DNA from 4 places in the Agrococcus chionoecetis genome. Region 3 is predicted to be linked to each of the others. Evidence: predicted binding sites of a transcription regulator. Region 3 holds the regulator's gene; each other region holds the start of a gene.
The links. The regulator LexA, encoded in region 3, represses DNA repair genes until DNA is damaged. The targets are predictions, from matches to a motif close to TCGAACANNTGTTCGA.
Positions count from the first base shown of each region.

Region 1: the regulator LexA is predicted to act here: its motif matches at 3,770-3,785, upstream of ABG090_RS09855 (DUF222 domain-containing protein).
Region 2: the regulator LexA is predicted to act here: its motif matches at 4,973-4,988, upstream of ABG090_RS10375 (DNA polymerase Y family protein).
Region 4: the regulator LexA is predicted to act here: its motif matches at 2,414-2,429, upstream of ABG090_RS12070 (DUF222 domain-containing protein).

Region 1 covers NZ_CP156989.1:2,051,147-2,058,979, reverse strand. The annotation lists gene ABG090_RS09875 (glycosyltransferase) at 1-258, shown strand, start outside; gene ABG090_RS09870 (NADPH-dependent FMN reductase) at 303-896, opposite strand; gene galE (UDP-glucose 4-epimerase GalE) at 934-1,944, opposite strand; gene ABG090_RS09860 (hypothetical protein) at 2,071-2,250, shown strand; gene ABG090_RS09855 (DUF222 domain-containing protein) at 2,288-3,736, opposite strand; gene ABG090_RS09850 (hypothetical protein) at 3,904-5,436, opposite strand; gene ABG090_RS09845 (VanZ family protein) at 5,508-6,050, opposite strand; gene ABG090_RS09840 (low molecular weight phosphatase family protein) at 6,107-6,757, shown strand; gene ABG090_RS09835 (glycosyltransferase) at 6,763-7,833, shown strand, end outside.
Region 2 covers NZ_CP156989.1:2,169,442-2,177,274, reverse strand. The annotation lists gene ABG090_RS10395 (hexose kinase) at 1-746, opposite strand, end outside; gene ABG090_RS10390 (hypothetical protein) at 872-1,567, shown strand; gene ABG090_RS10385 (hypothetical protein) at 1,677-2,807, shown strand; gene ABG090_RS10380 (chaplin family protein) at 2,889-4,838, shown strand; gene ABG090_RS10375 (DNA polymerase Y family protein) at 4,999-6,558, shown strand; gene ABG090_RS10370 (error-prone DNA polymerase) at 6,680-7,833, shown strand, end outside.
Region 3 covers NZ_CP156989.1:1,746,571-1,754,403, forward strand. The annotation lists gene hisH (imidazole glycerol phosphate synthase subunit HisH) at 1-326, opposite strand, end outside; gene hisB (imidazoleglycerol-phosphate dehydratase HisB) at 326-925, opposite strand; gene ABG090_RS08445 (histidinol-phosphate transaminase) at 936-2,015, opposite strand; gene ABG090_RS08450 (hypothetical protein) at 2,089-2,484, opposite strand; gene lexA (transcriptional repressor LexA) at 2,740-3,363, shown strand; gene hflX (GTPase HflX) at 3,431-4,930, opposite strand; gene ABG090_RS08465 (methyltransferase) at 4,958-5,563, shown strand; gene dapF (diaminopimelate epimerase) at 5,547-6,425, opposite strand; gene miaA (tRNA (adenosine(37)-N6)-dimethylallyltransferase MiaA) at 6,422-7,330, opposite strand; gene miaB (tRNA (N6-isopentenyl adenosine(37)-C2)-methylthiotransferase MiaB) at 7,327-7,833, opposite strand, start outside.
Region 4 covers NZ_CP156989.1:2,519,922-2,527,754, reverse strand. The annotation lists gene ABG090_RS12075 (transglutaminase family protein) at 1-548, shown strand, start outside; gene ABG090_RS12070 (DUF222 domain-containing protein) at 633-2,366, opposite strand; gene ABG090_RS12065 (DUF2277 domain-containing protein) at 2,587-2,868, shown strand; gene ABG090_RS12060 (Gfo/Idh/MocA family oxidoreductase) at 2,880-3,863, opposite strand; gene ABG090_RS12055 (hypothetical protein) at 3,897-4,532, opposite strand; gene ABG090_RS12050 (hypothetical protein) at 4,703-5,266, opposite strand; gene ABG090_RS12045 (MFS transporter) at 5,337-6,506, opposite strand; gene ABG090_RS12040 (hypothetical protein) at 7,097-7,288, shown strand; gene ABG090_RS12035 (hypothetical protein) at 7,436-7,833, shown strand, end outside.

The DNA of each region.
Region 1 (7,833 bases), 300 kb from region 3:
GCGCACGGCGTGCCGCTCGTCGTGGCCGGCAGTCACCTCGACAAGCCGGAGGTCGCGGCGCGCGTGGCGTGGTCGGGTGCGGGCATCGACCTGCGCACGGGACACCCGCGACCCATCCGGCTCAGGAACGCGGTGCGACAGGTGATCCGCGAGCCGTCGTTCCGCGAGCGGGCGCTCGAGATCGCCGAGGAGTTCCGCAGGCTCGGGGGAGCGCGCCGAGCGGCCGAGTCGATCGAGAACGTGCTGCTGGCCGGGTGACGTGCCCGCGACGCGCCAGCGTCAGCGAGCCTGCGGCACGATCGTCAGCGCTCCTGCGGCACGACCGTCAGCACCCGGCGCACGAAGTCGTCGAAGGCATGCATGTAGTCCTGCAGGAACTGCTTCGTCGACTCGTTGACGACGTTGTCGTCGGCGTCATAGTCGTCTTCGTCGAAGGTGACATATGCCTCGATCTCGTTCATGAGCGGGGCGTTGCAGTACGACATGATCGCCTTGAGCTGCTGCTGGCCGACCGCCGTGCCGATGCCGCCTGGCGATGCCCCGGCGATGCCGACGGGCTTGCGCGCGAACGAGTTGGATCCGTAGGGCCGCGACGCCCAGTCGATGGCGTTCTTCAGCGTGCCAGGGATCGAGCGGTTGTACTCCGGGGTCACGATGAGGATGCCGTCGGCGGCTTCGATCTGCTGCTTGAGCGCCGTCGCCTCCGGCGGGTAGTTGTCGTCGAGCTCGCGGTTGTAGAGGCCGAGCGTGTCGATCTCGATGAACGAGCACTGCAGGGCGTCGGGCGCGAGCTTCATCATCGCGTGCGCGAGGCGGCGGTTGATGGACGACGAGGCGATGCTGCCGCAGATCACGCCGATCGAGTAGGGCGGTTCGTGGTGGAAGGTGTCAGCCATGGCGCCATAATGCACCCGTTGCCTGAGCGTCGGGCGTTCAGCCCGTGTAGCCGCGCGGGTTCTGCTGCTGCCAGCGCCACGCATCCCGCACCGCGTCGTCCAGCGACCGCGTCGCGCGCCAGCCGAGGCGGCCGAGTGCGAGCGTGGGGTCAGCAGTCGAGATCCCTGCGTCGCCGGGCCGCCGGGCGACGATCTCGTGCGGCAGCGCGCGCCCGACGGCCGCCTCGAACGCGCGCAGCACGTCGAGCACCGAGGAGCCCTCGCCTGTGCCGAGGTTGACGGTCAGCACGCCGGGCGTGAGCGCCTCGAGTGCGGCGACGTGGCCCTCGGCGAGGTCGACGACGTGGATGTAGTCGCGCACACCGGTGCCGTCATGGGTGTCGTAGTCGTCGCCGAAGATGCGCAGGCGCTCGCGAACACCGGCGGCGACCTGCGCGACGAACGGCATGAGGTTGTTCGGGATGCCCTTCGGGTCTTCGCCGATGTCGCCTGAGATGTGCGCACCCACCGGATTGAAGTAGCGCAGCACAACGGCCTGCAGGCCGGCGTTCGCCGCCGCCGCATCCGTGATGATCGACTCGATGACCGCCTTCGTGCGGCCGTACGGGTTCTCGAGATCGAGCCCGACCTGCGCGTCCTCGGTCAGCAACGCACCTGGCTGCTCGTAGACGGTCGCGGAGGAGGAGAACACGAAGCGCTCGACGGCGTGCTCGGCCATCGCCTCGAGGGTGGCGATCGCCGTGCCGAGGTTGACGCGGTAGTACTCGAGCGGCTTCGCGACCGACTCGCCAACGGCTTTGCGGCCGGCGAAGTGGATCACCGCGTCGATGCGGTGCTCGACGAGCAATCGGCCGACGAGCTCGCGGTCGCCGGCGTCGCCGATCACGAGCGGGATCTCGGTGTCCGCGAGGCGAGCGGCGCGGCGCACGGCCTCCTCGCTGGCGTTCGACAGGTCGTCGAGGATGACGACATCGTGCCCGTGCTCGATGAGGACGATCGCCGTGTGCGAGCCGATGAATCCGGCGCCACCGGTCAGCAGCACGCGCATGGGGCCTCCTGGGTTCGAGTGCGAGAGCAGTCTAGGCGGGGCGCTCGGCTGGGCTTGAGGACAAGCGTCCACGATGCTGAGCGAGACTGCTCGCCGAGTCTGAGGTGCGTGACGGATGATCGTGTCATGACGATCTACACGCTCGACAACGGTGTCGAGTACGAGGTGGCGGAATGCCCGCTCTGTGGGCTCGTCGCGCCCCGACCCCGTGCGTGGGACGGCCTGCTGCACTGTCAGTGCTGCGACATGATGTGGCGCGAGCTGCCGCAGGCAGCGGCCCTGCCCGGCGCAAGACCCGCGGCATAGGGATAGCGCGTCGAGGTGCGGCCGGGCCGGCGCCGCTTCAGGCTGCGGGCTGGAGGTACAGCTCGCTTGGATCGACGTCGGGGGCCCAGCCGCGTCGGCGACGCGGCGCGCGGACCTTGGGTATGACGACCCATCCGCTCGGCCCCTTGATGACCTGCAGACGCCCCCGATGCACCTCGTGATGATGGTGGATGCAGAGCATGATGCCGTTGTCGATATCGGTCAATCCGCCGAGGCTCCAGAACGTGATGTGGTGCGCCTCGCACCAGCTGATCGGCGCGCTGCAGCCGGGCGCTCGGCAGCCCTTGTCGCGAGCCGCGAGCGCGCGGCGCTGGGCTCTGGAGAACAGCCGCTGCGTGCGGCCGAGGTAGAGGGGGAGCCCGTCGGCGCCGGTGACGACGGCCTGGATATGCGCGTCGCACATCATCGCCATGGCGATCTCGACCGGCACAGGCTCGCCGGTGCGCTCATCGGTGGCACTCCCACCAGGTTCGCCGTCGAGCGCGGCTCGGTAGGTGGCTTCAGAGAGGTGGAGCACGACCGTTGGCGCTTCGCCGCCGACGCGCGGCGCGTCGCTCTGCTCGACGGCAGTGCTCATCATCGCGATGAGTGCATCGGCCATCTTCTGAGGCCGCGTGCGGTCGTCGATGACGAGCTCGGCCTGCTCGCGCTCCTCGTCGGTGAGGAACACGGGCTTCCGCGGTGAGGTGAACGGGTCCATGGCGGCGACGAGCACTGCTCCCTGATCTGGGGGTAGCGCGAACCGTCCGGCAAGCATGCCGTCGGCCCGGGTGCCGTAGGTGAAGCTGCGCCGCAGCAACTGCTCCTCGTAGCGCGGCTCGACGCCATCGGGATCGAGCCCGTTGCGCCACCTGCGGGCGAGCTTCGCCAGCAGGAGCGGGGTCATCGGCTGTTCGATCACGCCGTCGTCCGCGGGATGCGAGCCGCGTGCGCCGAGCGCCGACGCGGTGAGCGCTCGATCGGCGGCCTCGAGGTCTCCAGGGTTGGCGCGATCGGGCGAGTCGCCGAGGCCATCGATGATCGCGGCGGCCTGGTCGATCGTCACGGTGCCCGTCATGACGGCGTCGCCCAGCGCCGGGAATCGGGCAGGCACGGCTCCGCCCGAGAGAGCCACGCGCGGGCGCAGTGCGGCCGAAACCTCCAAGAGGCGTTTGCCGACCTGGTGCGCGATGCCGAACTCGGTGGTGAGCATGTCGAGCGGGTCGCGGTAGCCGCAGGCCACGGTGAAGCGGTCGTCCTTCGGCAGGCCGTCATGCCGCTTCGTGATGTCGTCGGCGATGCGGATCCGCAGCGCGTCGGTTGCGCGACCGAGGTCGCCGACCAGGCCGACGGCCAGGCGGCGCTGCTCGTCGTCGAGCCGGGGGAGCAGGGCATCGACCACCCCGGCTGCAGCAGCGATTGCGCCGATGGCCTCGTGGAGGGAGACCGCCACGTCGGCCGTCGTGCCGCTCGCCTGCTCCGTCATGATCGCTTCTCCCGTCTTCCTGGGGCGATTTTATCGAACGTACGTTCGATTCGCGCGAACTGTCCACAGGGCTGGGACGGGCGCGCCTCGTGATCGGGGAGCCTGCACGGGAAGGGCCGGCCCGCGCGGCAAGGGAGGACCGGAACGACCCGGGAAGGTGGCCAGACTCAGGGTCGAGCGGGCAGCGCCGCCTCGCCCTCCGCGAGGAAGCGGTAGACGAGCGCGTCGGCGCGCTGCTCCTTCGGCAGCGACAGCGCCGCGACGAGCACCCGTCGCGAGCTGAGCACGGGGGCGGGCGTGGTCGCGAGGTCGTACTCCGAGTAGCCGGTCGCGCCCCACTTCGACATCCGATGCTCCCAGTGGAAGAGGTCGTAGAAGTCGTAGCCGCGCAGCGCATCGACCGAGAACTGCGTCCACCCCATCCACCGCTCGAATTCCGCGACCAGCTCGGGGTCGCGGGCGAACGGCGAGGCCGTGAACTTGCTCGCGAGCAGCTCGGGGCGCAGCTCGCGATCCGCCGTGTTCGTGTACATCCCGGTGATGATCGCCCCGCCGACACCGAAGATCGTCGCCGCCTTCGCGGGCGCGGCCAGGTAGAGCGCGTTGGCGAGCGCCGCGTAGCGCTGGTAGGTGGGGAAGGTCGCGTTGTAGAGCGCCGCGAACGGCGACGTCGGCGACATCGGTGGCACGTCGATCGCCATGTGGTGCAGGCCGGCGGATGCCGCGATGCGGCTGGCCGTCAGCAGGTCGTTGCGGGTGCTCTTCTGCGGCCGATGCAGCGCGTGGTAGGTCAGCGCGACCGCGTCGGCGCGGCGCAGGTCGATGAGACCGGCCTCCAGCACGGCGCGCGAGTCGCGGCCCGCGGTGAGCGTCAGCACGGTCGCGTCCTCGACCGAGATCCAGTTGCGCACTTGCTGCTGCAGCGCATCCCTGAATCGGGTGGCCGCCTCGAGGGCGGGCAGCTCGACACGATCGGCACGCGGCCAGAACCGCTCGTGGGTGATGTCGCTGCCACGGATGGTGAGGCGCGCGTTGGCATAGACCTGGCCGACGCCGTCGTGGCTGGTGATGAGGCCCGGCAGCCACTTGCCCGCCGACTCTCGGTAGTCGGGGTGCGACATCACCCAGCGCACCCGCGAGCTGTCGAGCCCGCCGGTCAACTGGGAGAGGATCTCGGTGTGCGATGCGAGCGCGATGCCCGATGCGCCGCGACGCCAGAAGACAGAGCGCGTCGCGAGCGGGTCGCCGTAGACGTCGAGTCGGTCTCCCCGGGCGACGAGCACGACGTAGCGGCCGGAGATCCACGCGATCGTCTCGTCGAGCGCATCGGTCTGGGCTGCGACACCGCGCGCCTGGGTGACCGCCCGCACGATCCGGTCGGCGACCGTGCGTCGCCGGGTCGGGCCAGCATCGTCGAACGCGTGCCCCAGCACGAGCACCTCAGCTGCCGGAGAGGAGGATCGCTGCCGCTCGAGATCCGGATCGAGGCGCACGTGCCAGCGGCCGACGCTCGCGTGATCCCAGTACTCGTGCGGCGCGAAGGGCGTCGAGCCGTCGGTGACGACGAATCCCTTCGCGAAGGTGTTCTTGTAGCCCCACACCTTGAACGCCGGCCGCAGCTGGTGCTCTCGCTGGTGCAGCTCGCGCACCGCTTGCCGCCGCTGGCGCTCGCGGTGCTTGCCGAGCAGTGCGTCGAGCATGTGGCGTCCCATCGTGGGCTTTGTGACCGGTCGCTGCGCAACCGGTGTCTGCGACCGAGGCTAGCGAAGCGTCAGCGCGCGAGGCCCGCGCGACGCCGCGCGGAGCGACGACGCGCCGCGCGCACGATCGCCTCGATGGCGACCGCGATGAGCACGCCGATCACGGCGCCGGCAGTGTTCGCCACGACATCCTTCGCCGAGGCCACGCGCCCCGACAGCAGCACGTGCTGCACGAGCTCGATGCCGACCGTCGCCGCGAGGCAGAGCGCCAGCGCGAGCCACCAGCGGCGGGCGCCGAGCAGGAATACGAGCAGCGCGGCCAGCGGCACGAACATCGCGACGTTCGCGAGCACCTCGAGCCGCGTCCAGTAGACCCACTCGAGCATCTCGCGCGCGTGGAACCACTCGATGCCCTGCAGCACGCGCGGCTTGAAGCGCAGCAGCAGGTGTGAGGGCCAGAGGGTGAGCAGAGCCACGACCGGCAGCGCCAGCAGCAGCCCAATCGCGCCCACGCGACGCAGCGGCGCCGATGACCGGGGAACGAAACGCACCGAGACCCCGGGCGCGCCAGCAGCGCCATCGCGCCGCGATGCGGGGGGATCGATGCTGCTCATGCCTCGATTCTCCCGGTCCTGGCTGTGGCCCGCTCGGTGGCGGCTAGGTTCGAGCCATGTGCCGTCACCCAGAAGCGAGGCCACCGCACGAGGGACCCTTCCGCATCCTCACGGTCTGCACCGGCAACATCTGCCGTTCGCCGCAGGCCGAGCAGCTGCTGCGGGCGCGGCTGCCGCAGGCGGTGCCAGGCGCCGGCGAGTCGATGCTCGAGGTCACGAGCGCCGGCACGATCGCGCTCGACGGCAACCCGATGGAGCGCGACGCGGCAGCCGAGGCGATCCGGCTCGGCATCGCCGACACCGAAAGCCATCGGGCGCGACGGCTGCGGACCGCGCAGATCGAGCACGCCGACCTCGTCGTCGCGCTCGCGACCGAGCATCGCGGTGCCGTCGTCCGCGCGGTGCCGTCCGCGCCCCGGCGCACCTTCACGCTCATCGAGTTCACGCGCCTCGTTGAGATGCTCGCGGACGACCGTGCTTCTGGCCGGGTGGTTCCGCCCGGCACCGATGGTGCGGTGGCGTTCCTGCGCCGCGTCGTCGAGGCCGCTGCAGATGCGCGCGGCCTGCTGCCGCTCGCCGCGACGAGGGAGATCGACGTCGACGATCCGTATGGCAGATCCGCGCGCGCCTACCGGCGGTCGGCGGATGCGGTGGCCGAGCACGTCGATCGGCTCGGCATCGCGCTCGGCGCGCTCGCGAGAAGATAGAGAACGTGAAGCCCCTCAACACCCTCCGCACCGGCCTGTGGCACCTGCGGAAGGGCGGCGTGCAGCAACTGCAGGATTGGCGACTGCGCCGCACGATGACGGAGCGGAACGGCGCCAGCGGGCGTGCGCGCGACCTGGCGACCGAGATGCCCGTCTGGCCGGTCGCCGACCGCGGCACGCGCCGCCCACACCTGCGAGTCGGCACCATCATGGACACCTTCTCGGCCAGTGCGTGGGGCTACGAGTTCGACCTCGTCGAGCTGCAGCCGAAGGCGTGGCAGGAGCAGCTCGCGCAGCATCCGATCGACCTCTTGTTTGTCGAATCGGCTTGGTCGGGCTCCCGCGGCGCGTGGAAGTTCCAGCTCAGCGGCCCGAAGGCACCGCCCGAGGCGCTGCGCGCGCTCGTCGCACACTGCCGCGAGCAGGGCATCCCCTCGGTGTTCTGGAACAAGGAGGATCCGCCGCACTTCGACGACTTCCTCGAGACCGCGCGCCTCTTCGACCGAGTGTGCACGACCGACGCCAACCTGCTCGACCGCTACCAGGAGGCGCTCGGCCACGACCGCGTCGACGTGCTCGGCTTCGCCGCGCAGCCGGCGCTGCACCACCCGATGCGGCAGCAGGGGCTGCATCAGGAGCTGGATGTCGCCTTCGGCGGCAGCTACTGGTCGCACAAGTTCCCCGAGCGGCAGGCGCAGATGGATCTGCTGCTGGGCGCTGCCGCCGATGTCTCGGAACGACGCGGCATCGGCTTCGACATCTTCTCCCGGTTCGAGAACGATCCGAAGTATCGCTTCCCGGAGCGCTTCGAGTCGTTCGTGCGCGGCTCGCTCGACTATGACCGGATGCTGAGCGCCTACCGCGCCTACAAGGTGATGCTCAACGTCAACTCGGTCGTCGACAGCCCGACGATGCTTGCGCGCCGCGTCTTCGAAATCCTCGCGAGCGGCACTCCCGTGGTGACGACGCGCAGCCCCGCGGTCGAGCACTGGTTCGACGACTCGGAGATCTCGATCGTCGATGACGAGCAGGAGGCCGCGCTCGTACTGCGCGCGCTCGTTCGGTCACCCGAGCTG
Region 2 (7,833 bases), 420 kb from region 3:
CGGCCATCGGGCAGCACCGCGAGCATCCCCTCGATGTCGAGCGAGGCGAAGACGGTGCCGGTGCCCTCGGCGGCGAGCCTGCGCGCGGCGTCGAGCGGATCGGTGCCGCCCATCGCATCCAGCAGCTCGTGCCGATTCGGCTTCACCGCCGTGGCGCCTGCGGCCACGGCGTGCCGCAGCTGCTCGCCGCCGACGTCGATGATCGAGGGCTTGCCGGCCTGGACGGCCAGCCCGACGACGCTCGCGCAGAAGCCGGGCGGGGTCTTGGGCGGGAGGGAGCCGGAGGAGATCAGGACGCGCGCGCTGGCCACCTCAGCGCGCACGATCTCGAGCAGCCGATCCCAGTCGTCGAGCGAGATGGCGGCGCCGCGCTCGTTGAGGTTGGTGGTGCCGGCTGGCGTGACGATCGCCGTGGTGCGGCGGGTGGGCGACTCGACCTCGATGAGGCGGTGGGCGATGCCCGAGCGGTCGAGGTCGTGCACGAAGAGCACGCGCACGGGCCCGCCGATGGGCGCGATGACCATGGCGGGCTCGTGGTGCTGGTGGAGCACGCGCGCGACATTGACGCCCTTGCCGCCGGCCCGGGAGAGGCCCGTCTCGACGCGGTGGCTGGTGCCGATCCGCAGCTCGTCCATCGTGTAGGTGATATCGATCGCAGGGTTCGTGGTGACGCACAGGAAGGCGGCGTCGGGCGTCGATGCGTCAGCGGTCGATGCGACGCTCAGGTCGTCGGCGGTGGGCGCCATCAGGCCTCCTGACGCTGGGATCCCGCGAGGGATGGATTGGTTCGATCTTCGCATGAGCGCCGATGCTTCGACACGCCGCACAGCTTGCTGCATTCGAACACATGTTCGAGAATGGAGGGATGGGGATGGCATCGACGAGGCTCGAGCGCCGTGCGGGTGAGGATCGCACGGCGACGGTCGAGGCGCTGCGTGCTCGACTGCGAGGCATGCAGCAGGCGTCGGCTGTGCAGGCAGTCCCGGCGGTCGACGAGTCGGTGCCGGAGGGGCTCGACGAGGTGGTCCGCCGACTGCGCTCGGGGGTGGCGCACAGCATCGAGTCGCGCGGGCTGGCGCTCGCGTGCTTGGGAGCCGCCATGCCTCCCGGCGCGTGGGGCGCGATCGTCGGCATGCCCGATCTCGGCATCGAGGCTGCCCGCGATCTGGGTGTGCCGATCGACCGGGTTGCGCTCGTGCCGCACCCGGGTCGCTCATGGCTCGACGTGGTCGCGAGCCTGGCGGAGGCCATGCCGGTGGTGCTGGCTGCTTCGCCTGGCCGCGTCTCACCCACCGACGCTGCACGGCTCGCCGCGCGGCTGCGGCAGGCCTCGTCGACGCTGCTCATCGCGGGTCCGTGGCCGAATGCCGCGACCGTCGTGCGCAGTGTGCGCGCCGAGTGGCAGGGTCTCGCCGATGGCGACGGGAGGATCGCCACCGGCGGCCTCATCGTCGAGGTCGCATCCGGTGGGGCGCCGAGCCGTGCGCGCATCCCGATCGCCGGTGACGGCGCGACGGCCGCCGTGCACGATGCGAGCCGAGAGCTCCTGCACCAGCCTGCCGCCTGATCCGACGGCTCCCAAACCTGGGAATGATCTGAGATTGTCTTGCTTTCCTGCGCGATCGGCGTAGCGTCGGGCGTGAGCACCCGGGAAGGTCACGACTTCGGAGGCAGGCATGGGAGCGATCGCAGCACGCGGACCGCTCCGCATCGTGCGCCTCGCGCTCGCGAGCGGCGCCGTCGCCATCGGTGCAGTCTCGCTCTCCCTCCTCGCCGGAGCGCCCGCTCACGCCAGCGGACTCGGCGATGACCGCGGAGGTCTGACCGGGCTGGTCGCCGATGTCGGTGACCTGGTCGGCACGGTGGTCGAACCTGTCGGCGCGGTGATCGAGCCTGTCGGCGCGGTGGTCGAGCCTGTCGGCACAGTCGTCGAGCCTGTCGGCACAGTCGTCGAAGCGGCGACCGAGCCCGTCAGTGCCATTGCCGACGAGCTTGCGCCCGCGACCACGATCGTCGCTCCCGTCGTCGAGAGCGTCACGGCACCGATCACCCCGGTCGTCGAGGCGGCAGTCGCTCCGACCGCTCCCGTGATCGATGCCGTCGTCGCTCCTGTGGCGGACGTGCTCGCTCCGGTCACCGCTCCGCTGACCCCGGTCACCGAACCGGCCATCGGCGTCGTCGACGACACGGTTGCGATCGTCGACGACACGCTGGGCGGCGACGTCGTGGCGCCCGTCGTCGAGCCTGTCGTCGACGTCGTGGAGGAGACGGTCGGCGAGATCACGCCAGCCACGCCCGCGGAACCGGCTGCAGAGAGCCCCACGGCGCCTGGGGCACCCGGTGAAGCTCCCGGAACGATCGCGCAGCCCGCGCCAGCGGATCCCGTCGGCGCGATCGCCGAACCGCAGACAGGCTCAGACGGGACCACGACCTCCGTGCCCGCGCAGCGCCTCAACGGCAACGACCCATCCGAACCCATTCCGACGTCGAGCCTGCATGCGCTCGTGGGCGCAGCCATCGGCTTCGGGAACATGCTCGACGTCCCTGACGCGACACCGCCGGGCGTCACAGAATCAGCCGAATCGATCGACCGTTCGGTGCCGATCGGCGAACCCGCTGCCCCTGCTCCGGCCGCCGTACCTGCTGCGCCCGCAGGCGCGGGCAGCGCGAGCGGCGCGGCGGCGGCGTCACCCGCTGACATCCATGACCACCTGCTGCCCGAGCTCTCGGGCGGGCAGGCGGGCGCAGTCGATCACGACCGCGCCCCCGCCTCGATCGTCGAGGAGCACACCGCCAGCCCTGATTGAGCGATCCGCGGCCGCGCTTGCGCGGCATGCAGCCGTTCCGGTGCGGAACGGCAGATCACTCCAATCAGGGAAGGCAGAACCATGAACAACCTCATGTGGCGAGCGCTGTGCACAGCAGCGGTCGCGGGCGGCCTGTGGGCCGCGGGCACTGGCATCGCCAGTGCGACAGACACCGACGAAGGTGTCGGATCCAGCAATCAGACAGTGGTGTCGCTCTCGGCACCCATCACGGTCGGCGGCAATGCGGTCGCGCTACTCGGCGATGCCGAGTCGAGCGACTCGGCGGCGTCCTCGACCGCGACGACACCATCGGCAGATGTCGACACGTCGGGCATCGGGGGCGTGCTCTCGGGCAACGCAGCGCTCATCGCGGTCGATGCACCGGTGACGGTGGGCGGCAATGCGATCGCCGTGCTGGGCGACGCGTCGAGCTCGGGCTCGACGGCGGAGTCGTCCTCGTCCTCTGGCAGCGCCGCTGGTGCGGCGACGTCGGGCGATGACGGGCTGCTGTCCGGCTCGCAGGCCGTGGCGGATGTTGCTGCACCCGTGACGGTCGGCGGCAACGCGGTTGCGGTGCTGGGTGACGCGACGAGTTCTGACTCGAGCGCTTCGGCGACGAGTGACGGCTCGGGTTCGGCAGATGGTGCGTCGACGTCGGGTGACGACAGCCTGCTCGGCGGGACGCAGGTCGTCGCCGATGTGCTGGCGCCGGTCGTCGCCGGCGGCAACGCGGTCGCGGTGCTGGGCGATGCGACGAGCTCGGGTTCGAGCGCGTCGGGTTCGGCGGGTTCGACTGACTCGGGTTCGGCGGATGGTGCGTCGACGTCGGGTGATGACAGCGTGCTCAGCGGGACGCAGGCGGTGATCGGTGCTGTGGCGCCGGTGGTCGTCGGTGGCAACGCGGTCGCGGTGCTGGGCGACGCGACGAGCTCGGGTTCGAGCGCGTCGGGCTCGGCGGATTCGGCTGGTTCGGGTTCGGCAGATGGTGCGTCGACGTCGGGTGATGACAGCGTGCTCGGTGGGACGCAGGTCGTCGCCGACGTGCTGGCGCCGGTCGTCGTCGGTGGCAACGCGGTCGCGGTGCTGGGTGACGCGACGAGCTCGGGTTCGAGCGCGTCGGGTTCGGCGGGTTCGGCTGGTTCGGGTTCGGCGGATGGTGCGTCGACGTCGGGTGATGACAGCGTGCTCGGTGGGACGCAGGTCGTCGCCGATGTGCTGGCGCCGGTCGTCGTGGGCGGCAACGCGGTCGCCGTGCTCGGTGACGCGACGAGCTCGGGTTCGAGCGCGTCGGGCTCGGCGGGTTCGGCTGGCTCGGGTTCGGCGGATGGTGCGTCGACGTCGGGTGATGACAGCCTGTTCGGCGGGACGCAGGTCGTCGCCGATGTGCTGGCGCCGGTCGTCGCCGGTGGCAACGCGGTTGCCGTGCTCGGTGACGCGACGAGCTCGGGTTCGAGCGCGTCGGGCGCGGTGGGTTCGACGGGTGGTCCGTCGACGTCCGGTGATGACAGCCTGCTCGGCGGAACGCAGGCGGTGATCGGTGCTGTGGCGCCGGTGGTCGTTGGCGGCAACGCGGTCGCGGTGCTGGGCGATGCGACGAGCTCGGGTTCGACGATCGACTCCGGAGCCACCGATGGTGAGACGCCGGTCACGCCTGGAGAGCCGGCGACGCCCGAGCCTGGTTCGCCGGTGCCTGGAACGCCTGTCGAGCCGGGCGCGCCCGTCAAGCCGGGTACCCCGGTGGAGCCGGGTGCTCCTGTCGAGCCCGGAACACCGGGCGAAGAGGTCGAGGAGGGTGCGCTCGGCGAGTCCGGCAACCCCGACGCTCCGGTCGATTCCGGTGACAGCAAGGTCGATGCCTCGGTCCTGGATCGCACCGCTGGCGCAACGGGCGTGGATCGCTCGGCCGCTGGGGCAGCGTCGCTGCCGCAGACGGGGGCGACCCAGACCGGGGCGCTCCCGATCGGGCTGGCACTGCTGGCTCTCGGGCTGCTGCTGCTGATCGGCGCGCGTCGCGTGCAGTCGATGCGTTGATCGAGCAGGCGAGCGCGGGGCGCGACCGTGCGCCCCGCGCTTCCGCCTGCCCACAAGCAGCCGCGCGTCATCGACCCCCGACACGAATGTCGGAACCGAGCCCGAAGCGACACACCGCATCCGCTTGACTCCATTCGAACGTGTGTTCGATCATGGTCGAGTGACCAGCGAGACGATCGAGCGCGGTGCCGAGCCGCGAGGTGCGCGGCCGCGGGACAGCCGCGTCGGTGTGCTCCGCGTGCCCGACTGGCCGGTCGTCGTCGCGCGTCAAACCGGAGCGCTGCCCGCCGGCGGCGAGGTCGGCGCGCCGGGTGCCGTGGTGCACGGCCTGCGCATCGTCGCCTGCGATGCCGGGGCTCGCAGCGATGGCGTGCGGATCGGCATGCGGGTGCGCGATGCGCAAGCGGCGTCTCCCATGCTCGCGCTCGCGCCTGCCGATCCGGTGGGGGAGGCGCTCGCCTTCGAGCGCGTCGTGCGCGCGGTGCTCGCGGTGGTGCCGGCGGCGCAGCCCATCGGCGATGGTGCGCTGGCCTTCCGGATGCGCGGGGCGAGCAGGTTCTACGGCTCCGAGCCGCGCGCGCTCGAGGCGGTGCGCGCTGCGCTCGCGCCACTCGGGCTGACTGCGGCCTTCGGCGTTGCCGACGACCGCTTCACGGCGGAGCTCGCGGTGGGCGCGGGCAGCGAGACGATCGTGCCCGACGGGCGCAGCCGCGAGTTCCTGAGCTCGCTGCCGGTGAGCGTGCTTGGCGACGACGAGCTGCCGAGCATGCTCCATCGCCTCGGGGTGCACACGCTCGGCGGCTTCGGGCAGCTGCCCGACGACAGCGTGCGCGACCGCTTCGGCCCCGCCGGCCTCGTCGCGCTCGCCCGCGCCCGCGGGCTCGACGATCGACGCATCGATGAGGCGGGGCTGGGCGAGGAGCGGGCCCTGCGGCTCGTCTTCGAACCGGGCATCGAGGGCGTCGCCGAACTGGCGCTCGCGGTGCGCGAGCCGGTCGACCGCTTCGTGCGGCAGCTGGCGGAGCAGCGGCTGGTGTGCAGCGAGATCCGCATCCTGCTGCGCGGCGAGGAGGGGCGCGTGAGCGAGCGGCTCTGGCGCCAACCCGGCTTCCTGCGCGCGGGCGACATCGTCGATCGGATGCGGTGGCAGCTCACCGAGAGCGAGCTCGGCTCGGCGCTCGTGGAGGTGCAGGCGAGCCCCGAGCGCCTCGACGCCGACGCCGAGCACATGCCGGGGCTGTGGGGCGGCGGCGACATCGACGACCGCACCAAGCACGCGCTCGAACGGCTGCAGCGCATGCTCGGCCGCGAGGCGGTGCTGACCGCCGCCACCGGTGGTGGCCGGCTGCTGGCCGAGCGGGGTGTGCTCACGCCTTGGGGGGATGCGGCACCGGTGCAGTCCGCCGGGCCATGGCCGGGCGCGCTGCCGGCCCCGCGCCCGAGCGTCGTCTTCCGGCCGCCGCTGCCGGTGCTGCTCACCGACGCGGAGGGGCGCTCGGTCGAGCCCGGTGCGCTCGACGTGCGCGATGCATCCCCCGCCGTGTTCTCACCACCCGCGGCGCCTCGCCGCCGAGTCGTGGCGTGGGCGGGGCCGTGGCCGATCCGGCGCCGCGAGCTGGGCGACACGGTGCACCGCGTGCAGCTGCTCGACGGCGAGGGCGAGGCGTGGGTGCTGCTGCACGTCGATGGCGCATGGCTCGCGGAGGGCCGCTATGCCTGACGATCGACGCCGCACTGCCGCCTGCCACCCGACTCTCGTCCGTCAACCGGTCCTGTGGTCTGGCGGACCGATATTTCGGCTGCGCGACCACTGGACCGGTTGACGGACGGAGGGGGAGCGGATGGCTGGCTGGAACAACCCGTCGATGCCCTGGCGCGAGCTCGAGGGCATCCTCAGCGACCGCGACGTCAGCGCGGGCAAGACCGCCGTCGCGGCCGAGCTCGAGGAGGCGCGCCGGCCGCGCATCCGCGTGCCCGCGCCAGGGGCGACGACCCCCTATGCCGAGCTGCACGCGCACTCGCACTACTCCTTCCTCGACGGTGCCTCCAGCCCGGCAGAGCTCGTCAACGAGGCGCGCAGGCTCGGGCTCGAGGCGCTCGCGCTCGTCGACCACGATGGGCTCTACGGCGCCGTGCGCTTTGCCGAGGCCGCCGCAGAGGCCGAGCTGCCGACCGTGTTCGGCACCGAGTTCACGCTCGGCCTCGAGGCGCCTCAGCACGGCATCCCCGACCCCGACGGCAGTCACCTCGTGGCGCTCGCGACCGGCCCGGCCGGCTACACGGCGCTCGCCACCGCGCTCACCGACGGCTACCTGACCTCCGACATGCACGGCCCGGGCGAGAAGGGCAGGCCGGTGTTCGAGCTCGAGCAGCTCGCCGAGACGGCGAACGGGGAGTGGATGGTGCTCTCGGGCTGTCGCAAGGGCAGCGTGCGGCAGGCGTTCGAGCGGCTCGGCTCGGCGGCGGCAGGCGCGGATGCGGCGGGCACGGAGCTCGATCGGCTCGCGTCGCTGTTCGGCCGCGACCGCGTCGTGGTGGAGCTCAGCGACATCGGCGACCCGCGCGACTTCGAGCGCAACCGGGTGCTCGCCGAGCTCGCGGAGCGCCGGGGGCTGCCGGTGATCGCCACCACGAATGCGCACATCGCCTCGCCCACCCGGCAGCGGCTCGGCGATGCGGTCGCCGCGGTGCGCGCCCGCCGCTCCATCGACGAGCTCGACGCCTGGCTGCCGGCCGGCGGCGTCCCCTCGCTGCGCAGCGGCACCGTGATGGCCCGTCGCTTCCGCGCGTTTCCCGGTGCGATCGACACGGCTGCGGCGCTCGGCCGCGAGCTCGCCTTCGACCTGCGCGCCGCATCCCCTCGGCTGCCGAACGTCGAGGTGCCGGAGGGGCACACGCCCATGAGCTGGCTGCGAGCGCTCGTCGCCGAGCGGCTGCCCCGCGTCTACGACGCCGTCGACGGCCGTCCGAGCCCCGAGGTCGCCGCCCGGCTCGA
Region 3 (7,833 bases):
GCGTCGGTGTGCACGCCGCCCTCCTCGCCCGCCGTGAAGAGCACCTGCATGCCCACGCAGATGCCGAGCACCGGTCGGCTGCCGGCCAGCCGACGACCGATGAGCTCACCACCGCGGATGGCCTGGATGCCGGCCATGCACGCAGCGATCGAGCCGACGCCGGGCACCACCAGGCCGTCGGCCTCCATGACCGTCGTGCGGTCAGCCGTCAGCGAGACGTTCGCGCCGGCGGCCTCCAGGGCCTTCGCCGCGGAGTGCACGTTGCCGAGGCCGTAGTCGAGCAGCGCGACGGTCGGGCGCGACGACCCCGTTGCCGAGCCGGGCATCAGAGAGCGCCCTTCGTGGACGGCACGCCCGTCACGCGCGGGTCGGGCTCGACGGCCATGCGCATGGCGCGGGCGAAGGCCTTGAACTCCGCCTCGGCGATGTGGTGCGGGTCGCGACCGGCGAGCACGTCCACGTGCGCCGTGATGCGCGCGTTGAGCGTGATCGCCTCGAAGACGTGGCGCACGAGCGAGCCGGTGAAGTGGCCGCCGATGCGGTGCAGCTCGAATCCGGCGGGCTCGCCGCCGTGCACGAGGAAGGGTCGGCCGGAGAGATCGACGACCGCGCGGGCGAGTGCCTCGTCGAGCGGCACGGTCGCGTCGCCGTAGCGGCGCACGCCCGCCTTGTCGCCGAGCGCGTCGCGCAGCGCGAGGCCGAGCGCGATCGCCGTGTCCTCCACCGTGTGGTGCGCATCGATGTCGGTGTCGCCCGTCGACTGCACGTCGAGATCGATGAGCGAGTGCTTCGAGAACGCCGTCAGCATGTGATCGAAGAACGGCACGGTGGTCGAGATCGACGAGCTGCCGGAGCCGTCGAGATCCAGCGAGAGCCGGATGGTCGACTCGCTCGTGGAGCGCTCGATCGTTGCGGTGCGGGCCATGGGTTCGATCCTATTCTGCGGTGAGCTCAGCCATGGCGGCGAGCAGCGCGGTGGTCTCGGCCGGCGTGCCGGCGGTGATGCGGAGCGTTCCGGGCAGGCCGACGTCGCGGACCAGGATGCCGCGGTCGAGCAGTGCCTGGAACGTCGCCTTCGGGTCGCGGATGCCGCCGACGAGCACGAAGTTGGAGTCGGACGGGTAGGGCGCGAGGCCCAGCGCGGTGAGCTCATCGACGATGCGATCGCGCTGCTGCCGCAGCGCGTCGACGCGTGCGAGCATCTCGCCGCTGTGCCGCAGCGCCGCGATCGCGGCCGCCTGCGTGATCGCCGACAGGTGGTAGGGCAGGCGCACCAGGCGGAGCGCATCGATGACCGCCGGATCCGCGGCGAGGTAGCCGACCCGGATGCCCGCGAAGGCGAACGCCTTGCTCATGGTGCGCGAGACCAGCAGGCGCGGGTAGCGCTCGAGGAGCGCCAGCGCCGTCTGGTCGCGATCGTGCGCGAACTCGGCGTAGGCCTCGTCGACCAGCACGATCCCGCGGGCGCTCGTGCACGCTGCCTCGATCACGTCCAGCCCGATCGCCGTGCCGGTCGGGTTGTTCGGCGAGCAGAGGAAGACCACGTCGGGATCGTGCTCCTCGATCGCGTCGCGCACGGCGCTCGGCGTGAGCGTGAAGTCGTCGGCGCGCGGCACCGGCACCCATGCCATGCCGACGCCCTGCGCCAGCAGCGGGTACATCGAGTAGGTGGGCGTGAACGACAGCAGCGAGCGGCCCGGGCCGCCGAAGGCCTGCAGCACGTGCTGCAGCACCTCGTTCGAGCCGTTGCCCGCCCAGATCTGCTCGGCAGTCAGGCCGCGGCCGAGGTAGTCGGCGAAGCCCTGGCGCAGCACGTCGAATTCGCGGTCGGGGTACCGGTTGGCCTCCGGCAGCGCACGAGCGATCTCCTGGACGATGTCGAGGGCCACTGCCTCCGGCACTCGGTAGGCGTTCTCGTTGACGTTGAGCCGCACGGGAACCTCGAGCTGCGGTGCGCCGTAGGGCGTCAGGCCGCGCAGGTCGGCGCGGATGGGCAGGTCGTCGAGACTCGTCACTGCACCAGCCTAGGACGCTGTCTGATCTCCTGCACGCGCGGGCAGCACGCCTGCGGTCTGGCGGTGTGCGGCGTCAGCTCGTGTAGTGGGTCGGGATGGCGAGCTGCTCGCCCGGCTGGATGGCGCCGCCGATGCCGTTGAGCATCTCGATCTCCGCGATCACGTCGCGCGGGTCGGCCTCGGGCGCGATGGCGTGCGCGATCTGCCACAGCGACTGGCCAGGCATGACGGTGACGTACTCGAAGTCGACGGAGCCGCTGGTCGAGGAGGCGACCGCCCCAGCGAGGGCGTCGCCCAGCACGCCGACGCCGGCGAGTGCGCCGGTGGCGATGACGGGGGCGGCGACGAGCAGCGCCAGCGCACGGCGACCGCGGACGGTCATGCGGAGCCGACTGCGAGCTGCGGGAGCGGCGGGCGTCGCGACGGGCGTCGCGGCGGGGATCCATGCGGTGGTGGCGATGGCAGTCATCGTTGCTCCTTCCGATTGGGATCCGCAGGCGATGCTCGGCCGGGAGCACCGCCTGCGAATCTCTGTTTCGAACCTATCTTCGATTCTTCGGATGCGTCAAGCCCTTTTGCGGGTTTTCTCCACGACACGCTCGAACATCCGTTTGATTCGAGCGCCCTGTCGGATACGCTTTCGAACCAGGAGCAGTCAATCCCAGGCCACCCACACGCCCGTCTCGGGCACCGGGCGGCACCGGAGCGACGGGAGCGGAGCGGTATGACGAGGCAGCTGACCGAGAAGCAGCAGGCCATCCTGCAGGTCATCCAGAAGGCGGTGCGCCAGCGCGGCTATCCGCCGAGCTACCGAGAGATCGGCGATGCGGTCGGGCTCTCCTCGCTCTCGAGCGTGACGCACCAGCTCGGGCAGCTCGAGCTCGCCGGCATGATCCGCCGCGACCCTGCGCGCCCGCGTGCGATCGAGGTGCTCGTGCCCGACGAGCTGGACCCGTCTGTGGGCAGCATGGAGCAGGCGACCTTCGTGCCGATGGTCGGCCGCATCGCAGCCGGCATCCCGATCACCGCCGAGGAGCAGATCGACGAGGTCTATCCGCTGCCGAAGGAGCTCGTCGGCGGCGGCGACCTCTTCATGCTCAAGGTGGTCGGCGACTCGATGATCGATGCTGCGATCTGCGACGGCGACTGGGTCGTGGTGCGACAGCAGCGCGATGCGGTCAACGGCGACATCGTGGCGGCGATGCTCGACGAGGAGGCCACGGTGAAGGTGTTCAAGCAGCGCGACGGCCACACCTGGCTGCTGCCCCGCAACTCCGCGTTCGAGCCGATCGTGGGTGACGAGGCCGAGGTGCTGGGCAAGGTCGTGGCGGTGCTGCGCTCCATCTGAGCCCCGAGACGACACGAGGCGCCGGACCGCTCACGCGGCTCGGCGCCTCCTGTCGTGGGACCGCGTGTCAGATGCGGAACTCGGCGAGCTGGTCGAGCACGGCGTCGGAGACCAGCGCATCGATGCGCGTGCCGGCCTCCTCGTAGCGCTCGCTCACGACGTCGAAGCGGTCGTGGAGCATGGCGATCACATCGCCGCGCTCGAAGGGCACCAGCAGCGACACCGGCACCTCTGGCCTCGGCAGCAGCTCGGCGATGCGCGCGAGGATCTCGTCCACGCCGGCGCCCGTGCGTGCCGAGGCGAAGATGGCGTCCGGCTGCAGTCCCCGCAGCACCAGTCGCTCGTCATCACCGATCAGGTCGGCCTTGTTGAACACCACGATCTCCGGGATGGTGCGCGCGCCCGTCTCCCCCAGCACATCGCGCACCGTGGCGATCTGCGAAGCGGGGTCGGGGTGGCTGGCATCGACGACGTGCACGATGAGCTCCGACTCGGCGACCTCCTCGAGCGTCGAGCGGAACGCCTCGACCAGCTGGTGCGGCAGGTTGCGCACGAAGCCGACCGTGTCGGCGATGGTGAACTCGCGCCCGTCCGGCGTGACCGCGCGGCGGACGGTGGCGTCGAGGGTCGCGAACAGCGCGTTCTCCACCAGCACGCCCGCACCGGTGATCCGGTTCAGCAGCGACGACTTGCCGGCGTTCGTGTAGCCCGCGATCGCCACGCCCGGCACCTCGAACCGGTCGCGGTTGGCGCGCTTCGCCTGGCGCGCGGGCGCGAAGCCCTTGATCTGCTTGCGCAGCCGTGCCATCCGCGTGTGGATGCGGCGACGGTCGAGCTCGATCTTCGTCTCACCCGGTCCGCGCGAGCCCATGCCTGCGCCCTGCCCGCCGACCTGACCACCGGCCTGGCGCGACATCGAGTCGCCCCAGCCGCGCAGTCGCGGCAGCAGGTACTCCAGCTGCGCGAGCTCGACCTGCGCCTTGCCCTCGCGGCTCTTGGCGTGCTGGCTGAAGATGTCGAGGATCACGGCGGTGCGGTCGATGACCTTCACCTTGACCCGGTCCTCCAGCGCACGTCGCTGGCTGGGCGAGAGCTCGCTGTCGGCCACCACCGTGTCGGCACCGAGCTCCTTCACCATCTCGGCCAGCGCATCCGCCTTGCCGCTGCCGACGTAGGTGGCCGGATCCGGGTTGGGCCTGCGCTGCAGCACGCCGTCGAGCACCTGCGCGCCGGCGGTCTCCGCCAGCGCGGCGAGCTCGCGCATCGAGTTCTCCGCGTCGGTGGCGCTGCCCGAGTAGACGCCCACGAGCACCACGTTCTCGAGGCGAAGCTCGCGGTACTCGACCTCGGTGATGTCCTCGAGCTCGGTGCGCAGTCCGTCGACGCGACGCAGCGCCGCACGCTCGTCGCGCTCGTACTGCGCGCCATCGCTGTCGCTCGATCCGTGGTCGGCCTGCAGCGCCTGCGCGCGCGCCGAGAGCACCTCGCCGTCGGCCGGCTGCGCCCACCGGAGGATGCGCTCCGTCGCGCGCCCTCCGCCCTCGGTGGTGTCCTGCGGTTCTGCCATGGTCTGTCCTTCGCTACTGTCGAGTCCGTGCCGGACCACTACTTCTCACCCGATCCCGTTGCGCCGAGATCGTTCCGGACGATCCTGGTGCCGATCGATGGCCGCGAGCGTGAGATGGTCACGGCGACCGGGGTGTTCTCCGGGGACCGACTCGATGTCGGCACCGAGGTGCTGCTGGATGCGGTTCCCGCGCCTCCCGAGACCGGGGAGCTGCTCGATCTCGGCTGCGGCTGGGGACCCATCGCCGCGACCCTCGCGACCCGTTCCCCGGCCGCGCATGTCTGGGCGGTCGACGTCAACGCCCGTGCGCTCTCGCTCGTGGAGCGGAATGCCGAGCTGCTCAGTCTATCGAACATCACCCCGGCGACTCCTGACCGGGTGCCGACCGACGTGCGGTTCGCGACGATCTGGTCGAATCCGCCCATCCGGATCGGCAAGCCGCAGCTGCACGAGTTGCTCGAGACCTGGATCCCGCGGCTCGAACCCGGCGGCACGGCGTGGCTCGTGGTGCAGAAGCACCTGGGCGCCGACTCGCTGCTGCGATGGCTGACGGAGCGCTTCGAGGGCTTCGATGTCGAGCGTGCCGACTCGAAGCGGACGTACCGGATCATCGCCGTCACGGCGCCTGACTGACTCCCCGGTCGATCTCCTCACCGCGGAAGACGAGCTCTGCGGGACCCGTGAGCCAGGCATGCCCGCGCTCATCGATCTCCACCTCGAGCCTGCCCCCTGGCACGTCGACGATCCAGCGATCCGCCGCGTCGCCCGACCAGTGCCGGGTCGCCAGCGCTGCGGCGACGGCTCCGGTGCCGCAGGAGAGCGTCTCGCCGGAGCCCCGCTCGTGGACGCGCATGCGGATGGCGCCGACGCCATCGGCGATGGAGCCCGGCACGACGAACTCGACGTTCGCCCCGTCGTCCGGCACCGGGTCGAGCACGGGTGCGCGGTGGAGGTCGAGCGCGGCGAGCTCCTCGGCGCTCGCCAGCGCGACCACGACGTGCGGATTGCCCGTCGACACGTCCAGGCCGGGGCGGGCGACATCGATGCCGTGGGCCGCGACCAGCCGGTCGCCGCCCAGCTCGTACGGACCGAGGTCCACGGCGAACAGCGGGCCCTGGCGGATGACACGCTTGAGGCCCGCGCGCGTGGCGACGTCCATCGCCTCGCCGTCGCCGAGCTCCACGAGGCCTGCCTCGAGCAGGAACCGCACGAACACACGGACGCCGTTGCCGCACATCTCGCTTGTGCTGCCGTCGGCGTTCCAGTAGTCCATCGCCCACGTGCCCGCGGGCGCGGCGTCGAGCGTCGGGTCGCCGCTGGCACCGGTGCGCACGGCTCGGATCACGCCGTCGCCCCCGATGCCGTAGCGGCGGTCGGCGAGCGCCCGCACCCGCTCGGCCGTGAGCGGCGCTGCGCCGTCGGGGTCGGCGACCAGCACGAAGTCGTTGCCGGTCCCGTGTCCCTTGGTGAATGCGCCTGTGCCGAGCGGTGTCATGCGCCCAGGCTATCGAGCGCTTTTCGCGCCATCGCCGTCGGATCCGTCGCGGGGGATGCCGGGTAGCGCTGGAACCAGGACACCTGGCGCCTCGCGTACCGACGCGTCAGCGCCTGCGTGCGCGCGATCGCCTCGGCCTCGGTGAGGGCGCCGTCGAGCTGGTCGAGCGCCTGCCGGTAGCCGATCGCCTGCTGCGCGGTCGAGCCGCGCTCGATGCCCGCGGCGCGCAGAGCGCGCGCCTCTGCCACGATGCCGAGCTCCCACATCCGCGTCACCCGCGCGTCCAGTCGCGCGACGAGCGCCGCGCGATCCACGCGCACGTGCTGGATCACCGTCGGCCGCAGCAGCGATTCCTCCGGCGGCAGCCCGACCCGGAAGGGCATGCCGGTGAGCGTCACCGCCTCCAGCGCGCGCACGAGCCTGCGCCCGTTGTGCGGTCCGATCGCCGCGGCGGCGGCCGCGTCGACGGCGAGCAGGCGAGCGTGCATCGCCGCCGCGCCGTCGCGCTCGAGCGCCGACTCGAGCTCGGCGCGCAGCGTCTCGTCGGTCGCGGGGAACGCGAAGTCGTACAGCACGCTGGAGGCGTAGAGCCCGCTGCCCCCGACCAGGATCGGCACCGCTCCCCGTTGCTCGATGCCGTCCAGAGCGGCGAGCGCGGCCTCGCGATAGGCGGCCACCGCCGCATCCTGCCACGGCTCCAGCACGTCCAGCAGGTGGTGCGAATGGCCGCGGCGCTCTTCCACACTCGCCTTCGCGGTGCCGATGTCCATGCCGCGGTAGAGCTGCATGGCGTCGCAGTTCACGATCTCGGCGCTGCCGCCGAGCCGCACGACCGCGTCCGCGACGTCGAGCGACAGCGACGTCTTGCCGGTGCCGGTCGCGCCGACCACGGCGATCAGCGTCATGCCTCGGAGGCGACCGGCTGCGGTCGGAGCACCGGCAGCCCGAGCGACACGGGGCCTCCGGCGCGAACGGGAGCGTCGCCGGCCGCGGGCACCGCGCACGAGTCGGCCTGCGCTCGATCCCACGCGTCGCCCGCGCGCGTCGCGCGGAGCGCGAGCGGCTCGCCGTCGGCGATCAGGTGGAACGGCGCCGCCTGGGTCACCTCGACGGTGACGATGTCGCCAGGGCGCGGCTGATGCGAGCCCGGGGCGAAGTGCACGAGGCGGTTGTCCTCGGCGCGGCCGGTGAGCCGATGGGTCTCCGCGTGCCGCTTGCCCTCGGCGGCCGCCACCATGACCTCGGCAGCGCGACCCACCTGGCGCTGGTTCTCCTCGTGCGAGATGCGATCCTGCAGCGCGACGAGCCGCTCGAACCGCGCCTGCACGACCTCCTTCGGCACCTGGTCGGGCATCGTCGCGGCGGGCGTGCCCGGCCGGATCGAGTACTGGAAGGTGAAGGCCGACGC
Region 4 (7,833 bases), 770 kb from region 3:
AGGTCGGCCAGCGCGCGACGCAGTACGTCGAGCAGCTCGTGCAGACCGATCGCACCCGCCCCACCGACGACCTCGTGCGCGCGGCGCGGGAGATCAAAGCGACGTCGGAGACGCCCGGTGAAGCCGCGGCTGCGATCTCTCGCATGATCGGCGAGGAGATGGAGTACATGTCGGGCGTGACGCACGTGCACACGCTCGCCTCGGAGGCGTGGCCGAGCCGCAAGGGCGTGTGCCAGGACATCGCGCACATCACGATCGGTGCGCTGCGCGCGGTCGGGATCCCGGCGCGGTACGTCTCCGGCTACCTGCACCCGAAGCCGAACGCGCAGATCGGCGAGACCATCCGCGGTGAGTCGCACGCGTGGGTCGAGTGGTTCACGGGTGAGTGGAACGCGTGGGATCCGACCAACCTGATCGACATCGGCGAGCGGCACGTGAAGGTCGGCCTGGGGCGCGACTACAACGACGTGCCCCCGTTGCGCGGCGTCTACGCGGGTGCCGCGAAGAGCCAGCTGTTCGTCTCGGTGGAGATCACCAAGGAGAGCTGAGCGCGGCGCGCCCCGGCATCGGACCGCGTCACGCGTCGAAACGGGTTGCCCGGCGATTCCCGCCACGCGGCGACACGACTCACGTCACAGGCGCATGACGATGGTGTGCGCGGGATGGTGATCGATCGGCGACACCCGCCGCCCGCGTCGACGGCTGGACGACAGGCGAAGCCGCAACTGGCGCTGGGACTGATCGCTGCTGCGTGCGCGCCGCCCACCGGCCTGGCGGGCTCGTCCGAACGCTGTGCTTTCGTCGAGCCGCCGCGACGGCGTCGCGTCGCGCGCCCGTTTCAGGGGTGCCTCTGGCAGTTTGATCGCGAGTGGCGGCGGCGCGGCGTGCGCCACCGTTGCGTGTCGACCAGTGGTGATCGAGTCGGGAGCGATCGAGTCAGGAGAGATCGCATCGAGCGTGCGCGGATCGGGAGTGCGCGGTGCGACTCCCGAGCGCCGGTTGCGGGCGTAGCGGTCAGCAGGGCGCAGCTGAGCAACGACCCGCCAGTCGCCGGGAGTGCCGACGACGAGTAGCCGGCCGGCATGCACCTCGTGGTGGCAGTGGCTGCAGAGCAGGATGCCGTTGCTGACGTCGGTAGGGCCGCCGTGCTGCCACCAGACGACGTGATGCGCTTCGGTCCAGGCGACTGGGAAGCCGCATCCCGGAGTCGCGCAACCGCGGTACTTGACAGCGAGCGCACGACGTTGCGCGCGGTTGAACGTGCGCTGCTCGCGCCCGAGGTCGAGCAGATGCCCCTCGGCGTCGAAGAGGGCACGCTGCACGACGGCGTTGCACAGCAGTCGATCCACCGTCTCGATCGGCACGATCGCACCGGTGTGCTCGATGGTGAGCGTGCGGTCGGCGTGCTCCTGGTTCCGCTGGTAGGCGTCGAAGGCTTCGATGCTGCCGTTGAAGACGAGCCTCGGCACTTCGCCGCCGGCGACGGGCGCCTCACCGGATGCGGCGTGCGCCTCGATGATGGACATGATGATGTCGTGCCGCTTCTGCTGCGGTGTGCGGTCGTCGATGTCCGCCAGGTCGTTGTCGGGGGCGTCCCCCGCGGCTGCGTCTGCCGGCTCGTCGTCGGTGAACGCGACCTTGCTGCGCGGCGATTCGTACGCATCCGTCAGTGTCTTGAGGGCCGAGCCCGACTCGGCCGGGCTGAAGATCTCCAAGCGCCACACGCCGTCGCGTCGCTGCCACACGCGGGCCGAACGAAGGTCGCGCTGCCGTTCGCTGTCAGGCAGCACGCCGTCGGGGTCGAGCACTGCCACGTAGGCGCGCGCCTGGGTGACCAGCAGTTCCGGCACCAACGGTGAGTCGGGGTCGGTTGCCGCATCCACAAGGCAGCCCTCCGCCCACGCCAACTGGTCAAGATCGGCGCGCGGTGCCGCGGGTTCGAGCGTGGTCAGGATGGCTCGAGCCTGAGCGAGCGAGAGGTCGCCGTCGTCGAGTGCGCGCGCCACGCGCGGATACTTGACCGCGATGACTTGGCCGGTGAGGCTCACCGGTGCAGACGTGCCGGCGGCCATCGACATGAGCTCGGCCGCGTCGCGGCTGCGAATGCCGAACGCCGATGCGATCGCTGCCCGCGCATTTCGGGCGCCCAGCACCCGGCAGATGGAATCGTCGTCCGAGCCCTTGGAGCGCTCCGCGATCGCTCCTGCCAGCCGCACCTGCTGTGCCTCCAACAACCTGGCTGCGGCAGCCGTGAGAGCGAGCAGGTCGGCCACCTCCTGGTTCGAAGCGGTGGAGAGCGAGTCGGCATCGACGAATGCCGCGCGGACTGCCGCGACTGCCGCTGCTGCTCGCTCGCTCCTGATCACCGTCGACTCCGTTTCCCTCGCGTCTCGTGGGATGGGAACCCATTCCCTCGAACGTTTGTTCGAATAGGTTAGCGTGCACCGCCGACACGGTGCCGTGCGCGAGCACCGCCTGTGGAGAAGTCACCCTCGCGTGTGTCTCGAGGTGCGGCAGCGCGACGAGGGGCGCGACTGCAGGGGCAGGCACCTGTTGTCGTCGGCGACGCGCGCGTACCGTGAAGCCATGTGCAGGAACATCACCGTGCTCCGCGGCCTTGAGCCCGCCGCGAACGAGACCGAGATCGAGGCCGCCGCCCGGCAATACGTGCGCAAGGTGTCGGGCATCACGCATCCGACTGAGCGCACGAGCGACGTCTTCGAGCGCGCGGTCGCCGAGGTCGCTCACATCACGCAGCACCTGCTCGAGGATCTGCCCGAGCGGCGCCAGCCTCCGAAGACCGTCCCGCCACTGCGACGGCCCGAGGTTCAAGAGCGCATCGCCGCGCGCGAGGCCGCCGCTAGCTGACGGCGCTCGCGTCAGTCCTCGCGTCGCATCTGCCGCGCGATCTCGTCCATCACCCGCATGATGGCGACCGTCTCATCGAGCGGCATGAGCTCGCTCTCGAGCTGCCCGGCGGCGATGCATCGCTCGACCTCGGCGGCCTGGAACTGCATGCCGCGCCCCTCGATCGAGGGCGTGTAGGCCTCCGCAACGGCATGGTGGTCGGATACGTCACGTCGCGTGAACGCCGTGGAGACATAGAACGCGGGGTCGAGCTCGATGACGCCCTTGGTGCCGGCAATGACCGCGCGATTCGAGCCCAGCGTCTCCATTGAGAAGGTGACGGAGGACGAGCCGCCGCCAGCGTGCTCGAGCATCGCGGCCCCGCGGTGGTCGACGTCCTGGTCATCGACGACTCCCGCCGCCTGGATGCGCGTGACGGGCCCGAGGAAGGCACTCGCGAGCGAGACGCAGTAGACGCCCAGGTCGAGCAGCGCGCCGCCGCCCAGCGACGGTTCGATGAGACGGCTGCCGGGGGAGAGGTCGAGCACCTGCGAGTGGTCGGCCGTGATGCTCACGATCTCGCCCAGGTCACCCGCGGCGATGCGGGCCCGCACGGCTTCCATCGTCGGGAGGAAGCGCGTCCACATCGCCTCCATGACAAACACGCCCTTGGCGCGGGCTGCATCGACGATCTGCTGCGCGTCATCGCCCGTGGTGGTGAATGCCTTCTCGATCAGCAGGTGCTTGCCTGCCTCGATCGCGGGCAGCGCGTGCTGCAGGTGGTGCGAGTGGGGCGTGGCGATGTAGATGACGTCGACCTCGGGATCGGCGGCGAGCGCCTCGTAGCCCTCGTGCACGTTCTTGATCGAGTACTCGTCGGCGAACGCCTGCGCGCGCTGCGCATCGCGGCTGCCGACCGCAGCGATGCGGTGGCCTCCCGTGCGCAGGTCACGAGCGAACAGGTGTGCGATGCGTCCGGCACCGAGGATGCCCCAGCCCAGCGAAGAAGTCGTCATGCCGCGACTCTATGACGAAGCCGCGGGCTGAGGTCAACCGCAGCCTGCCGCGCTGGAGTTCGCCGTGCAGTCACCATCGGTCAGCACGGTGTCGACGTCGAAGAGCTTGACGCTCACGCTCGGTGCGTCCACGGGCAGACTGCCCGGCACGGCGAACCACCCGCCGCCAGCATTGACCTCCGCGGTGAAGACGACGGTGACGGATGCGGTCACGTCTTCCCGGTCGGAGTACGTGTGGCTCGTGCTCGTCTCTGTCCACGACTCGTCGGGACCGTTCCAGGGTGCGCCGGATGCTTGGGTCTCCTCGATCGTCCCGTCCCCGTAGTCGAAGCGGTACGAGCTGGGCGTCCACCTGACCTCGATCGGAGCGTCGAACAGTTCGCCGTCGATCGAGTGCGTCTCGGCCGTGGCATAGAAGTTGGTCGGCGTACCGACGACTCCCCACCCCTCGGGTTCGACGACAAGCTCGCCGACGAGCGGCCTGAACCGAGCGAGGTCGCTGATGGTGATCACGGGTGTGCCCGCAATCGGCGGCGTGCCCGGGCCACGAACAATCAGCAGGTCATCGCACCGCGCGGCAGCGATTGAGCCAGATGCGGAATCTCGGCAAGCCTGAATCAAGCTGTCCACGTAGTCGTCCCACAGTTGGTCTAGCTCGGTCTGCGTCAATTCGCCCGGAGGCTGAATGCCAGGATCTTCTCGTCCGGAGCAGTCGATTCCGACCTGCGCATAGCCGCCGACGATTCCGCCGACTGGTCCGTCGCACCCGCGGACTACTGGCGAGGGTGATGCCGTCTCGAACAACCCAGCGAAGCCGAGTATGAGAATCAGGCCCGCTACTAGCCGCATCCCGCGAGCTCCGTGTTCGGATCGACCGGGGTCAGATCTGCGACTCGCATCCCCGACTCATCGTGCTTCACAGTGAAGAGCCGAGGCTGTCGCGGCTCGCCGCCAGTAACGGGTTCGCCGGCAGCGTTCATTGTCACGACGTTGGAAGTGTCAAGGCATGCGAGCACTTCGATGGTGCCGCTCGCGTCCGACCAATCGTCCCAACGTGTCAAGGCGGGGCTATCAAGGCTGGAGGTGCCGTTGAGCGTCCAGCCCAGGCCAGTGAATTCATCGAGTTCGCTTTGAACTTTCGCGATCGCCTCAGCGGTGGCGACGCGTTGCAGCGCCGCGTCCGAAAGCTCGCCGGTGGCAAAGCCTTCATCGACGAGCCGATAGAACTCGCGCGCGGTGGCGAACGCGTCGTCCAGTATCTCTTGCTCATCGGGCACGCCAGACGCGGCCGGCTCGGTCGCGGAAACACTGGCTGTCTCGACCGGATCCTCCGGCGTGCACCCGACCACCACCAGCGCCGCCACCGCCGCGACGGCGAAGGCTGTCCCGATCCTGCCGATCATGGGGGCAGGCTACGCGAGTGCCAGACAGCGCGGAACGGTCTCTCCACAGGACGCGGCCGCCCGAAGCTGCTCACTCAGCGATCGCTACCTCGGTCGCCTGCCGAGAGCGACTCATCAGCATCAGCGCGATCCCGCTGACCAGCGAGACGACAGCCGTGGCGAGGAGCAGCACTGCTAGCCCCGCTCCCGGGATCACGGCACCTGCGATGGCCGGTGCCACGACCGAGCTGACTGCGCCCACAACTAGGCACGCCGTGAAGGCAGCGCTCGCACGCTCCTGGGCGAGCTCTGCGGTCCAGATCGCGAGCACCGCCGACCCGGTCATGTAGCCGGCGCCGAAGACGACCGCCGAGATCATCGTCGTGATCAGCGAGTCGTCGGCAAAGCCGAGGAGCGCCAGCGCCGCACCGACGATCGCCAAGCAGGCCGCAGCGACTCGCGCCGCTCCGAGGCGCCGGGCGAAGGTTCCGGTGGCGAGGGCAACGATCCCGCTGAAGCCGACGGCCGCGTAGAGCGCGGGCACAGCGACGGCCGGGAGCGATTCGTCGTCGAGCGCATCGGCGGCGTAGGTGAAGTAGATGACGACGACGGCGAAGTAGACCAGCGCATACGAAGCGGGCACCCACAGCGCCCGCACCAGCGAGGCCATGGCAGCGAGTCCGCCTTGGCGCGCTTCCGGCTCGGTCTTCGGCACCAGCCGAAGGTTCAGCAGAGCGGCGGCCACAGCGGCCAGGGCGATGCCTGCCCAGACCAGGCGCCAGTGGCCCACCATGGCCAGTACGGCCAGTCCGCCGAGCAGCACCAGCCCGCCAGTCGTGCCCGTTGTGATGAGCGCCAGCGCCCTCGACTGCTGCTGCCGCGGCACGTCGCGCGTCACGATGTCGGAATAGGGCGCCCACACCAGACCGCCCGCGCTGCCGGCCAGGATGGCGCCGACCGCCAGCAGCCAGGGTGGCTGCGCGACGGTCACGATCAGTGCGCCGAGCGCGCCGCAGACGCCGCCGAGGGTCGTCGGAGCGCGCGAGCCACGCCGACTCGCGAGCCACCCGGCAAGCAGCAGACCGAAGAGATAGCCGACGAACGTCGCGCTCGAGATCAACCCCAGCACCAGCTCCGAGAGGTCCAGCTCCTCCCGGATGTCGGGCAGCGTCAGACCGTAGGCGTAGCGCGCCATGCCGAAGGCGACCCCGACGACCGCCGCGCCAGCCAGTCCGATCCGAGTGCCTGCGGCGAGTGTCATGGTGCCCTCTCATGCCAACGGAACGGAGCCCCCCGGATGCGCAGGGCTTGCGTGCGCGGAGGTCTTTCGCGGGAAGGATGCTAGCTCGTCACAGATGGGGTCAGGCTGGGAGCCCCGCGAAGGGTCGACCCGTAAGTCCCACACGCCACGGCAATTCGCTCGAGAAAGTTCGGCAATGCGCTTGCAATTCCATGCTCGATGCCGATATCTTCGTCATCGCGACCCCCGCGTCCGAACAGAAAGGAGGAGCTCGCGATGTTTGACACGATCATCCAGACCGCTGGAGCCCTTCTTCCGGGCGGAGTCTCCTAGCGGCAGCACGCAGCGGCTGAACGTCGCCGATGCTCTCCCAGCATCGCTTCTGCCAGGCCATCGTTGGCCTGCGACCTCTGCGTGAGTCCCATCACCGCACGCCGACGCCCGGCGGCGACCGGTCGGCCTCGCTTGACGAGGCGACCCGACCGCATTCCGCGATGCACGCATTCGCGTGAATGCAATGCGGCATTCGCCGCGCCATCGATCAGCAATTGATCGCGATTTCAGACGCCCAAATGCAGGGGCGATATCGCTATGCCAGAAAGCAGCACACCATGTCAACCATGTCACTCGCGCTGCCGGCCCCTCGCCGGCTCGCACTGCAGGCATCCCGCGTGCTCGAGCGATGGGCCATGCAGCCCCATCGCGATGAGCAGCAGCAACGCGAGCAGCTCGCCTACGAGGCGGCGCTCGAAGCTCGCGAGCAGCGCAACCTCGACGCGCTCGCGCGCCAGATGCTCGCCTGATGCGCACATCCCGAACGGGGTCGTCCCGCAGCGGACGGCCCCGTTCGCTGTGCCGCGAGGAGCGCTGCGTCCGCGCTCGGAGCGCTCCGAGCCCTCACGCCCTCCTGAACCCATTGACCTTTGAGGCGCGCGGGCTAAGTTGATGCCGTGGCTCGAGCCGAGGAACCGACCGACGCGCCGATGGATGACCCGCCTGCGGGCGACGACACATCCGGTGAGCTGATCGGGGGCGTGATCGGCTCGATCCCCCCGGAGGCGAAGTCGGGTGCCCGAGCCGCCAAGCGCAAGGTCAAGCGAGCCGTTCCGCTCTACCGCGTGCTCATCGCCGTCCGCACCGCGGTCGCCGCCATGCTCGCCTGGATCGTCGCCAACCGGCTGGGCGGCGACTTGGCCGACTATGCCTACGCGGCGCCGCTCGGCGCGTTCGTCGCGATCGGCACGAGCGTGTTCACGATCGCGCGCACGGCGCTGCAGCAGGCGATCGGCATGACCGTCGGCGCAGCGCTCGGGATGTTCATGATCCTGATGGATTGGAACGGCATCCT